Peribacillus simplex NBRC 15720 = DSM 1321: one gene and its partner. The protein of the gene in region 1 interacts with the protein of each later gene in a pairwise test. Links are inferred from orthologs where the notes say so. Each region holds a gene or a part of one and is shown on either strand. Other genes may lie near its edges.

Region 1 (6,309 bases):
TTCAGCTTCTTTTGCAGCAATGGAAAATATATCTTCCGTATCAGCCGGATTATCCCCTTGTTGCAAAAAAAAGTAAATGCCCGTTGCCACAAATGCCACGGCAACGGTAATCATCGTCATTTTCCTTTTTAAAATCCCTTCCATTTCTTTGCCTCCTTGTTGGATTTCGCACAATACATTGTCATAGGACAGATTAAAAATACATAGTGTTTTTAGGAGAATCAATCGCTTTAAGTGAGAGGAGTTGATCGGAATTGAAGAAAATCGGTGTTATTGGAACCGGAAATATGGGTACCATTTTAATCGAGGCATGGCTGGAGGCAAAAATATTGAATCCGGCAGATCTAATCATTACAAATCGCACGCTTTCCAAAGCATTGGTGCTGAAAGAGAAACACCCTGGTATCAAGGTTGCGGAAAGCGCAGCCGAAATCGTCCAACAAGCGGACTTTATCTTTCTTTGTGTAAAACCATTACAAATTAACAGCCTATTACAAGGCATCAAACATCATATAAAAAGGGATCAGCTGGTTATTTCCATCACAAGCCCAGTTTCAGTCTCCCTGCTTGAATCGGCAGTGAATGCCCCCTGTGCCCGTTTTATACCGAGCATAACGAACCGTGTGGGTTCAGGGGTATCGTTACTGAGCTTCAGCAAGAGCTGCAGTAAGGAGAAAATGTCAGCTTTATATGATTTGGCCTCCGCCATATCGGCACCGGTCATAATTGAAAATGATATCACCCGGGTAGCTTCCGATATCGTCAGCTGCGGTCCTGCCTTCTTCAGCTATTTAGCGCAAGCTTTTATTGAAGCGGCTTGTCAAACGACGAAGATCGATAAAGAAACTGCTACGACTTTGACTGAAAACATGCTGGTTGGCTTAGGGGAACTGCTTGGTAAAGGAGTTTATACATTGCCGACCTTGCAGGAAAAGGTTTGTGTAAAAGGTGGAATAACGGGTGAGGGGATCAAGGTTTTAGAAGCTGAAACCGGGGAAATGTTCCATCATCTTTTTCAAGCGACACATGAAAAGTTTGCAGAGGATCTATACGAAGTAGAAAAGCAGTTCGGCCATCCTTATTAGTATTCGTAATCTATATCTCATTTCCTTCTTAAAATAAAAAAAAGAAGAGGTCAGACCTCCACTCGTACGTGTGATGTACGACGGAGATCGTTTTGACCTCTTCATTATTTACTGGCCACAAACAAGATTCTTTCGGTTTCTGTTGCAAGCGGTGCTTCTTCGAGATCCGCCATAATTTCTGAAACCGTAAAACCTGCTTGCTCCAACCACTTTTTATATTGTTCCACCGGATAGGTCCGTTGATAATGCAACTCATCAAAACGGTCATACAGACCGCTTTCATCGTCCCTTACGAAAAAACTTAAATCATGTTCCACACTGTAAGGTTCTTCACCAGGGAAGCAGTCCCATATATAGGATACTTCTTCTCCATTGACAGCAAACGTATTATCACGAAAAATTTCTTCCATTTTATAAATGGAATGGATATCAAACAAGAATAATCCGCCATCCTTCAAATGCTCATGAACCCGGCTGAACGTCTTGACTATATCCTCCTCATCGCGAAGGTAGTTCAGCGAATCACAAAAAATCGTGACACAATCAAATTGGCCAAGTCCCTCGAGTTCTGCCATATTCTGCTGGAAAAGCGGAATCGATAATCCAAGCTTAACCGCTTTTTCATTAGCAACAAGAAGCATTTCATCAGATAAATCCACGCCAGTGACTTCAAATCCGTGTTGCGCCAATTCAACGGTCATTTCCCCGGTTCCACACGCTAAATCCAGGACTTTCCTTCCACCAATTCCATACTGTTCCAGCTTCGCCGTAAGGATCATCAGCCATTTTTCATAAGGTGCGTCCTTCATCAATTCATCGTATACATAGGCAAAGCGTTCGTAGGTCATGAAGTCAGTTCACTCTCTAGATCTTCAAAAGGTGCATCTCCCCATAAACGTTCGAGGTTATAGTAGTTTCTTTCATCTTTATGGAATATGTGGGCCACTACATCGCCAAGATCCACAAGAACCCATTTCGCCTCGTCAAAACCTTCAAGACGTTTTATATTGATTCCTGATTCATCAGCTTTGCTCTTCATTTCACGAGCTATTGCTTGTACTTGTTTTTCAGAATTACCGTGGCAAATCAAAAAATAATCCGCTACAAGGGAAATACCTTGCATGTTCAATGCCACGATATCCTCCGCTCTTTTATCATCTGCCGCTTTTGCTGCAATTACAAGAAGTTCACGTTCAGTCATTACATCTTCTCCTTCAAATTCATGATCAAATCATTATATGTCTTAAATGTGTCAGGATAAATTGCCTGATTTCTTTTCATTAAAAAAACAACTGTATTCCTTAAAGCCTGGATGACAGCATGATCCAAATTTATCTTTGCTGTCTGCCTGACTTCGTCGACACCGGGAAAAGAACGTCCCGGCTCAATATAGTCAGCAAGGTATACGACTTTATCCAAAAGGCTCATGCCAACCCTGCCAGACGTGTGATAGGCAATCGCATCCAAGACTTCAGCGTCCTGAATGCCAGCTTCCTTTTTCACCAGATAAGCCCCGACAGGAGCGTGCCACAGCTCCATATTGTATTCAAGTAACGCCGGGTTCATTTTTTCAGCGATTATAATTTGCTCCATTTCCTCTTTTGGGCGAAATTTTGCATAATCATGGAAAATGGCTGCCAGTTCCGCTTTTTTGACGTCGGCACCATACCGTTCAGCAAGTTCAATCGCTGACTCGACCACACCCAAGGTATGAATGTACCTGCGTTCGGTGATTTGTTCTTTGACCAGCGCCAATGCTTTCTCACGATTCATATAAACCATTCCCTTTAATATACTTCACCACTGGATCTGCTATTAAATATTTCACGGTTTTCCCCGTTCTTAACTTCCTTCGTATCATGGAAGACGAAATGAACATCTGGGGGACTTTCACCATCGTGATTGGGTATACGGTATTTTCATTATATCCAGGGCGCTTCACCCCTACGAAATTGACCATATGCACCAGCTCGTCGATACGGTGCCAATTCGGTAAGTACTCAATCATATCTGCGCCAATTATGAAATAGTACTCATTGGTTGGCTCAAGTTCTTTCAGCAATTTTATTGTGTCATACGTATAAGATGTGCCTTTTCTTTCTATTTCAATACCCTCAATATAAAAAGATGGGTTTCCGGCTATCGCGTTTTCCAACATGGCAAGCCTGTCCATATCGGTTACTTCCTCCGACTTTTCCTTATGTGGAGGAACGTGATTTGGCATGAACCTGATTTCATCTAGCTCAAGGGCATCCAGCACTTCATTCGCTATAATTAAATGCCCGATATGCGGAGGATTGAATGTACCGCCAAGAATTCCAATTTTTTTCATAGATAGGTTCCTTAAGGTAATTTAAGTTGTTTGTTTTCTTTTGATTCTTTATACAGCACAATTGTGTTGCCGATAATCTGAACCAATTCCGCCCGTGCACCTTTTGATAAAGAAAATCCCACATCATTGCGGTCCTCTTCACAGTTTTGTAAGATGCTGACCTTGATTAATTCACGTACTTCAAGCGCCTCACCAATTTGCTTGATGAGATTATCATTGACGCCGCCTTTACCAACTTGAAAAATTGGATTGAGGTGATGGGCCTTTGATCGTAAAAATCTTTTCTGTTTTCCTGTTAACATGTGTTACCTCCTAGTTTGTTCAAGACAATATCTGTCATTCTTGCTGTATCCGGCATAATGCCTGTCCATATCTCAAATGCGAGCGCGGCCTGGTTGATGAACATACCCAGACCATTTTGCGTTTCCGCCCCTTTTTCCCCAGCTTCACGCAGTAGCTTGGTTTGCAGAGGGTTATAGATGATATCACTGACAATTGCACCGGTTTTAAGCTGGTCGACCTTTAACGGTGAATGATCCAATTCCGGACTCATTCCAGAAGAAGTCGTTTGGATGATTAAATCATATTGTGATAAGCTTTCTTCCGCTTCGATAATCGAGAGTGCCTTCGATACTTTATCATATGGGCAATCAGAAACAAGCTGGGCCGCTCTTTCCTTTGTCCGGTTTGCAATATCAACTTGCTTTACCCCTTCTTTTACGAGGGTAAAATAAATCGCACGCGCAGCACCGCCCGCTCCGATCACTAACGTTTTTTTAGCCTTAATGTCACTTGATATTTCATCGCATAAAGATTTGAAAAATCCTTTTCCGTCTGTATTATACCCTATAAACCGACCATTTTTGTTAACAACCGTATTTACAGCCCCGATTGCAAGGGCAAGTTCATCCACTTCATCAAGGAAAGGGATGATTGAAGTCTTATGAGGAATCGTGATGTTAAACCCTTCTATACCAAGGGCTTTCATGCCTTTCACGGCATCGTTCAAACGCTCTGGTGTCACATGAAAATGATGATAAACCGCTTCTATATTTTCTTTTTCAAATGCATCATTATGAATGTCCGGTGACATCGAATGTGCAATTGGATCTCCCATTACCCCATATATCTTTTTCATAGACTAGACGACCCCTATATTTAGATTAATGATTTGCGAACGATCACATTGACGCCCTTTGGAACATGTGCAACGATTTTCGCTCCTGGCTCATTGACCGTCACCCAGCCAAGACCAGAAAACACAATATCCATTTTACCATCTTTCAAGGAAAATTCATGTGGAATCAGCTTCGGAAACTCCTCGATTTGTTCAGGCCGTGGGGGCGTCAGTAATTCCCCGGCATGGTTTTTATATAATTCATCGGCATTTTCCAGTTTCGTACGGTGAATATTCAATTCATTAGAAAGATAGCAAGTCAGTGAACGCCTTCCGCCTGAGACATAGTCCAATCGGGCCAACCCTCCGAAAAATAGCGTCTGCCCTTCATTCAGTTGGTACACTCTCGGCTTGATTTCCTTTTTCGGCATAATCACCTTAAAGTCCCGTTTGTCCACATAGTGAGCCATTTGATGATGATTAATGATTCCTGGTGTATCGATCAATGCCTGTCCATCATCCAAAGGAATTTCGATCATATCCAAGGTAGTACCAGGGAAGTGGGAAGTAGTGATGATATCACCTTCACCGCTCACTTCTTTTATAAGACGGTTGATGAAAGTCGATTTCCCTACATTCGTACAGCCCACCACATAGACATCTTTACCTTTTCGATACCGCTCAATCGCATCAGCAGCTTCAAGGATGTGCTTTCCCTTTTCCGCACTGACAAGCAGGACATCAATCGGGTTAAGACCCAATTCCTTGGACGATTGCTTCATCCAATTGATCAACTTGTTCGGTTTTACGGATTTAGGCAATAAATCAACCTTATTTCCGATCAGAAGAACATCATTTCTTCCTACAAATCGATGCAGGCCAGGCAGCCAGCTTCCATTGAAATCAAAAATATCGACGATTTTGACGATTAAAGAGTCGGTTTCGCCTACTTTATTCAAGATTTTCAAGAAGTCATCGTCTGTTAAGGATACATCCTGAACTTCGTTATAATGTTTCAATTTAAAGCAGCGCTGACAAACGATGCTCTCTTTCTCCAGTGCCGATTTAGGGGCAAAACCCAACTCCTTCGGATCTTCAGTCTGGACCTTGACACCGCAGCCGATGCACACTAATTCTTGATGATTGTTCAATTGTGATCCTCCCATTCTATCATTCCTTTTCGTTTAAAAAACGCCATGATCTTTCTTTCAAAATAACGATTGATCCTTGTTCTGAATTCGTCGGTTTGTGCCACAGGGACCACTAAGATCGTATGAAACCCGCCTCGGTTCCCTCCCAATACATCCGTCAATAACTGATCGCCGATTACCACCGTTTCTTCTAATTTCAATCCCATTGTCTTACGGGCTTTATGAAAAGCTCTTGCCATCGGTTTTCTGGCCTGGAAGATAAATGGAATGTGAAGCGGATCGGAAAAAGCCCGAACCCGATTTTCATTATTATTGGACACAATCGTCACTAAAATCCCATGATCCCGCATATTGTCGAACCATTTGATTAAATCGGGAGTGGCAGTTGGCCTGTCCCATTCAACGAGAGTATTATCCAAATCGGTAATGACTCCCTTAATACCTCTTTTTTTCAATTCTTGAGGATCTATATTAAAAATGCTTTTAACATGTTCACTCGGCAAAAATAATTTAAGCATATTGGCACCTCTATATTTTCATTAAAATTTACCGTCTCCATCATATCGAATTTTCAGCTCACTTTCAAAAAAAATTAGGAAAGAAGGGCTGACGGTAAAAAAACAT
Region 2 (6,332 bases), 1.6 Mb from region 1 along the record:
GAAGGTTGTCGAATTCGCTCACGCACGGAATGTTTCGGTTGAAGCGGAAGTGGGCACGGTTGGCGGACAAGAAGATGATGTAATCGCTGATGGAGTCGTATATGCAGACCCTCAAGAATGTGAACAGTTAGTTAAAGAAACGAATGTCGACTGTTTTGCTCCAGCTTTGGGATCCGTTCACGGACCATACAAAGGTGAACCTGACCTAGGCTATAAAGAAATGGAAGAAGTACGGGATTTAACGAACAAACCTCTTGTTCTTCATGGCGGTACAGGCATCCCTACAAAAGATATCCAAAAAGCGATTTCTCTTGGAACATCAAAAATCAATGTGAATACGGAAAATCAAATTGTGTTCACAAAAGCGGTTCGTGAAATTCTGAATAACGATTCTGAAGTGTACGATCCTCGTAAATACATGGTTCCTGGCCGTGAAGCTATTAAAGAAACTGTCATCGGCAAAATACGTGAATTCGGTTCAAACGGCAAAGCATAATTTCAAACGTATTAAATGTAAGATGATAAAGGTAATATTCCCATTGGGGGGGTCCCCCCTAATGGTTTCTTTTAGATGCAGGGCTGAATCCGGGCTCTATTTTTCGAACAATTAGAATTCAGAGACATATAGAGAAATAAAAAATCGATTACATACGGAGGATATTTTATGAAATTCTTTATAGATACAGCAAACATGGAAGAAATCAAACAAGCCCACGAACTTGGCGTTTTAGCAGGTGTTACGACTAACCCGTCCCTTGTTGCAAGAGAAAAGGGAGTTTCTTTCCATGACCGGCTAAAAGAAATCACAAGTCTTGTTAAGGAATCCGTTTCTGCTGAAGTCATTGCGCTTGATTTTGAAGGAATGATGGCTGAAGCCAAGGAACTTGTTGCGATTGCACCTAATATCACGATTAAAGTGCCAATGACTCCGGACGGCTTGAAGGCTGTTTCAGCACTTACAAAACAAGGTGTCAAAACAAATGTCACGCTTATTTTCAGTGCCAACCAAGCATTATTGGCAGCTAGGGCAGGAGCAACTTATGTATCGCCATTTTTAGGACGCTTGGATGACATCGGCCAAAATGGTCTGGATTTAATTTCGGATATTGCTGACATATTTGCGATCCATGATATCAACGCTGAGATCATTGCAGCTTCCATCCGCCATCCGATGCATATTACAGAAGCGGCTCTTAAAGGGGCACATATTGCAACGATCCCTTATAAAGTTTTAATCCAATTATTCCACCACCCATTAACGGATAAAGGGATTGAAGCTTTCTTGAACGATTGGAATTCACGCACTGAAGCATAATGCCTTGCCGCTAAGTCGCTATAGATTGCACCTTTTTAATAAAATTAACATAAATTAGAAATTTTTATCTTTTTTTTACATGAATTTTCTACTTTTGTGTAAACTAAAGAACTAGATAGTAAATGTTGTCGGATTATGCAATTTCCTTGTGGTAAAATATTACTTTTTAAAGTAGCTTCTAAGTGCTTAGCGTGGAAGGGAGTTTATTATGGAAAAACTTAAAATTGCCGGTGGCTACCCTCTAAAGGGAAGCATTCGTGTCAGCGGAGCAAAAAATAGTGCGGTTGCCCTTATTCCAGCAACAATTTTAGCGGACTCTCCCGTAACGATTGAAGGCCTGCCTGATATCTCGGATGTACAGATGCTGAAAGAGTTAATGGAGGAAATTGGCGGTGAGGTATCCTTTGATGAAGGAGAAATGACAGTCAACCCTAGCAGGATGATTTCAATGCCTCTTCCTAATGGAAGGGTCAAGAAGTTACGTGCCTCTTATTATTTAATGGGGGCAATGCTTGGTAAATTCAAAAAGGCAGTGATCGGCTTGCCTGGAGGCTGCCATTTAGGACCCCGTCCGATAGATCAGCATATTAAGGGCTTCGAAGCACTAGGCGCACAAGTGACGAATGAACAAGGAGCCATTTACCTTAGGGCGGACGAGCTACGGGGAGCCCGCATCTATTTGGATGTCGTTAGTGTAGGGGCAACGATCAACATCATGCTTGCCGCCGTTTTGGCCAAAGGCCGCACTGTGATTGAAAACGCTGCGAAAGAACCGGAAATCATCGATGTTGCCACATTGTTGACCAATATGGGAGCGAAAATAAAGGGTGCTGGAACGGATATCATTCGTATTGATGGTGTGGAAAGTTTGCATGGGTGCAAGCATACGATCATACCGGATCGGATTGAAGCCGGTACTTTCATGATTTTAGCCGCTGCTGTCGGTGAAGGAATTCTGATCGATAATGTCATTCCCCAGCATTTGGAGTCATTGACTGCCAAATTAAGGGAAATGGGGATTAATATTGAAGCGGGTGATGACCAGATATTTGTCTCACCGGGAGAAAACTATAAATCCGTTGATATCAAGACGTTGGTTTACCCTGGATTCCCAACGGATCTTCAGCAACCTTTCACTTCCCTTTTAACAAAAGCAAGCGGTTCTAGTATGGTGACCGATACGATATACGGGGCACGATTTAAGCATATTGATGAACTGCGACGCATGAATGCGAAGATCAAAGTCGAGGGCAGAGCAGGCATTGTCGATGGTCCTGTCCAACTTCATGGGGCAAAAGTGAAGGCAAGCGATTTACGTGCCGGAGCAGCTCTGGTAATTGCCGGTTTAATGGCTGAAGGGATTACAGAAGTGACCGGGCTTGAACATATAGATCGCGGATATAGCCATCTTGTTGAAAAACTTTCAGGTTTGGGAGCGACGATTTGGCGTGAAGAAATGACCCAAGAAGAAGTGGAGCAGCTTAAAAGCTGATCCCTTTTCTTGTTACCTCATTGTGTTACTATATATGATATAATGTGTTATACTAATATATAAATAAATCATGCTAGTGTACATGAGGGGGAACCGGAAATGGAAAGAAGTTTATCGATGGAGCTTGTCCGCGTAACAGAGGCGGCGGCACTGAATTCAGCTCGTTGGATGGGAAGAGGAAAGAAAGACGAAGCAGATGATGCAGCAACAACTGCAATGCGGGATGTTTTCAATACTATTCCCATGCAAGGAACGGTTGTAATCGGTGAAGGGGAAATGGATGAAGCGCCAATGCTTTATATTGGCGAAAAACTTGGTACAGGTCTTGGGCCACTAGTGGATGTTGCGGTTGATCCTTTAGAAGGTACGAACATCGTTGCATCTGGCGGCTGGAATGCATTGGCTGTATTGGCGATAGCCGATAAGGGGAACTTGCTTCATGCCCCGGATATGTATATGGATAAAATAGCCGTTGGACCCGAGGCTGTTGGTCAGATTGATATCAATGCTTCCGTATTGGACAACCTGAAAGCGGTAGCCAAGGCAAAAAATAAAGATATCCAAGACGTGGTTGCTACTGTATTGAACCGCGATCGTCATTCGAAGATCATTCATGAACTTCGTGAGGCAGGGGCACGTATCAAGTTGATCAACGATGGAGACGTAGCAGGAGCCATAAATACGGCTTTCGATCTTACTGGTGTTGATATCTTATTCGGATCTGGCGGAGCTCCAGAGGGAGTTATTGCAGCCGTTGCTTTGAAATGCCTTGGAGGGGAAATTCAAGGTAAGCTGGTTCCTCATAGTGATGAAGAAGTGGAACGCTGTGGGAAAATGGGCCTTGATTTAGGAAAAGTCCTCAGAATGGAAGATCTTGTTCGCGGAGATGACGCAATTTTTGCTGCAACAGGTGTGACTGATGGAGAACTTTTACGCGGTGTACAATTTAAAGGGCATTACGGCGAAACACAATCCGTAGTCATGCGTGCTAAATCTGGAACCGTTCGATTCATCGATGGGCGTCACAGTCTTAAAATTAAACCGAATGGTTTGATCGACTGATAGCGTTTTTTAGAAAAATCACTTTTAAAAAGCGAGCGGTTTCATCGCTCGCTTTCTCTTTTAAAAAATTTAAGTTGAATAATTAAAATAAAAAAAGTAAAATAAAGCTTGGTCTACTATTAATAATTTAAAATCTGCCCTTTCACTCCAAACTTCAAGAAGCCTTCAAATAATTTTCTTCTTTACATGTAAAAATGTATCATCCTTTCTAAGAAAACTCTGGTCGGGTACATGGATTGCGGTTTTTCTTCCATCTAACAAACCATTTCTTTTTCAGTATGGGTGAAAACGTTTAATTAATAAAAGTGTGGTGTCATAATGAATTTAACTATTTCTAATTTAGAAAACATGAAACTAAAGGATCTCTATGAGCACGCGCGTGAATATAAAGTTTCCTATTACAGCAAACTTTCAAAAAAGGAACTTATTTTCGCTATCCTGAAAGCGCAAGCTGAGCAGGATGGTCTCCTATTCATGGAGGGCGTTTTAGAGATCATCCCTTCAGAGGGCTTTGGTTTCCTGCGTCCAATTAATTATTCTCCAAGCTCGGAGGATATTTATATTTCTGCTTCACAGATCCGCAGATTCGATTTACGAAATGGAGATAAAGTGTCCGGTAAGGTAAGGCCTCCAAAAGAAAACGAGCGCTATTATGGATTGCTGCATGTTGAAGCAGTCAATGGCGATAATCCGGAATCAGCTAAAGAGCGTGTCCACTTTCCAGGTTTAACACCGCTGTATCCAAACAGGCAAATTAAACTGGAAACGACACCGAAGAATATATCAACCAGGATTATGGATGTTCTGGCTCCGGTCGGTTTTGGACAGCGTGGTCTGATCGTTGCACCGCCAAAAGCCGGTAAAACGATGCTCATCAAAGAAATTGCCAATGCGATAACCACAAACCATCCCGAATCGGAATTGATTGTGCTGTTGATCGATGAACGCCCGGAAGAAGTGACAGACATTGAACGTTCCGTTGCAGGAGACGTGGTAAGTTCAACTTTTGATGAAGTGCCGGAAAACCATATCAAGGTGGCTGAGTTGGTGTTAGAACGAGCCATGCGCCTTGTGGAACATAAACGGGATGTTATCATTTTAATGGACAGCATCACTCGACTTGCCCGTGCTTACAACCTTGTCATTCCGCCAAGCGGGCGTACACTATCAGGGGGTATTGACCCTGCTGCATTCCACCGTCCAAAACGCTTTTTCGGCGCTGCGAGGAATATCGAGGAAGGCGGCAGCTTGACGATCCTTGCTACAGCATTGGTAGATACGGGTTCAAGAATGGACGATGTCATTTATGAAGAATTTAAAGGTACGGGCAATATGGAGCTGCATTTAGATCGTGCCCTTGCCGAAAGACGCATCTTCCCGGCCATCGATATTCGTCGCTCAGGCACTCGTAAAGAAGAATTGTTAATTCCGAAAGATCGCCTGGATAAACTATGGGCGATTAGGAAAACGATGTCAGATTCACCTGATTTCTCGGAGAAATTCCTTCGCCGTCTTAAACAGACAAAAGGTAATGAAGAATTTTTCAGTAAGCTGGATGAAGAGATGTCAGAAATGAAAAAGGGTCCAGCGAGCGTAAAACGTTCTTAAACCCTGTAAGAAACAAACAGTTGCACAACTAGTTTTAAGTTGTTATAATGAGTTCATGTGTTTTTACAATAAATGTGAGGGTGTTTTTCCCCTCAACTTGAAGTATATAACTCTGTTTCGAATGATTCAGGGCATAAGGAGCTGAAAAGAATGAAAACTGGAATTCATCCAAATTATAAGCTTTCAAAAGTAATTTGCTCTTGCGGAAACACTTTTGAAACTGGTTCAGTTAAAGAAGAGATCAAAGTTGAGACTTGTTCAGAGTGCCATCCATTCTATACTGGTCGTCAAAAATTCGCTGAAGCTGGCGGACGTGTTGATCGTTTCAACAAAAAATACGGTATTAAATAAGCCGGACTTTTTAAAAAACAGGCAAGTATTTCTCTTGCCTGTTTTTTCTTTTTCATAAACAAGTAAGAATTTATATAAAGCCGGGTCGACTTCAATTATGACCAAGGGATCGACAGGTGGAAGGGAGTAGCTGTTTCCATGTATGTAATGAAACAAACAGGCTGGATCGAGCTTATTTGCGGAAGCATGTTTTCGGGTAAATCTGAGGAATTGATTAAACGAGTCAGCCGTGCTCAATTTGCTAAAGAGCAAATAGCTGTATTTAAACCAGCTATTGATAATCGCTATGCGGAAGAGGCTGTCGTATCACACAATGGCTCTTCTGTGATGGCAAAACCGATTTCCCATTCAACGGATATTTTTAAGTATTTGGACAAGCCCCTGGATATTATTGCAATAGATGAAGTGCAATTTTTTGATCATGAAATTATCGGGGTTGCCCAGCATCTTGCGGACAGCGGTTATCGAGTGATTATGGCTGGACTCGATCAAGATTTCAGAGGT

What was found.
Region 2: the proteins of yhbY (region 1) and rho interact in binary tests that used the Escherichia coli proteins (3 or more experiments, as listed by UniProt). The link is inferred for Peribacillus simplex NBRC 15720 = DSM 1321 from one-to-one orthologs.

The regions. Positions count from the first base shown.
Region 1 is NZ_CP017704.1:4,397,544-4,403,852, reverse strand. What follows is about bases 2,075-5,050. They hold yhbY (ribosome assembly RNA-binding protein YhbY), read right to left. Parts: upstream 3,720-5,050; coding sequence 3,429-3,719; downstream 2,075-3,428. Other genes in these bases: yqeH (ribosome biogenesis GTPase YqeH), read right to left, coding at 4,576-5,050; aroE (shikimate dehydrogenase), read right to left, coding at 3,713-4,555; BS1321_RS21205 (nicotinate-nucleotide adenylyltransferase), read right to left, coding at 2,848-3,417; yqeK (bis(5'-nucleosyl)-tetraphosphatase (symmetrical) YqeK), read right to left, coding at 2,286-2,858; rsfS (ribosome silencing factor), read right to left, coding at 2,075-2,286. Also shown: BS1321_RS21230 (helix-hairpin-helix domain-containing protein), read right to left, coding at 1-144; late competence protein ComER, read left to right, coding at 288-1,085; BS1321_RS21220 (class I SAM-dependent DNA methyltransferase), read right to left, coding at 1,190-1,933; more of rsfS, read right to left, coding at 1,930-2,074; more of yqeH, read right to left, coding at 5,051-5,685; BS1321_RS21185 (YqeG family HAD IIIA-type phosphatase), read right to left, coding at 5,682-6,203.
Region 2 is NZ_CP017704.1:2,752,126-2,758,457, forward strand. Bases 3,334-6,332 are described here. They hold rho (transcription termination factor Rho), read left to right. Parts: upstream 3,334-4,187; coding sequence 4,188-5,477; downstream 5,478-6,332. Other genes in these bases: glpX (class II fructose-bisphosphatase), read left to right, coding at 3,334-3,869; rpmE (50S ribosomal protein L31), read left to right, coding at 5,628-5,828; BS1321_RS13180 (thymidine kinase), read left to right, coding at 5,967-6,332. Also shown: BS1321_RS13150 (class II fructose-bisphosphate aldolase), read left to right, coding at 1-496; fsa (fructose-6-phosphate aldolase), read left to right, coding at 665-1,315; BS1321_RS13160 (UDP-N-acetylglucosamine 1-carboxyvinyltransferase), read left to right, coding at 1,524-2,807; more of glpX, read left to right, coding at 2,907-3,333. UniProt on the Escherichia coli protein: Facilitates transcription termination by a mechanism that involves Rho binding to the nascent RNA, activation of Rho's RNA-dependent ATPase activity, and release of the mRNA from the DNA template.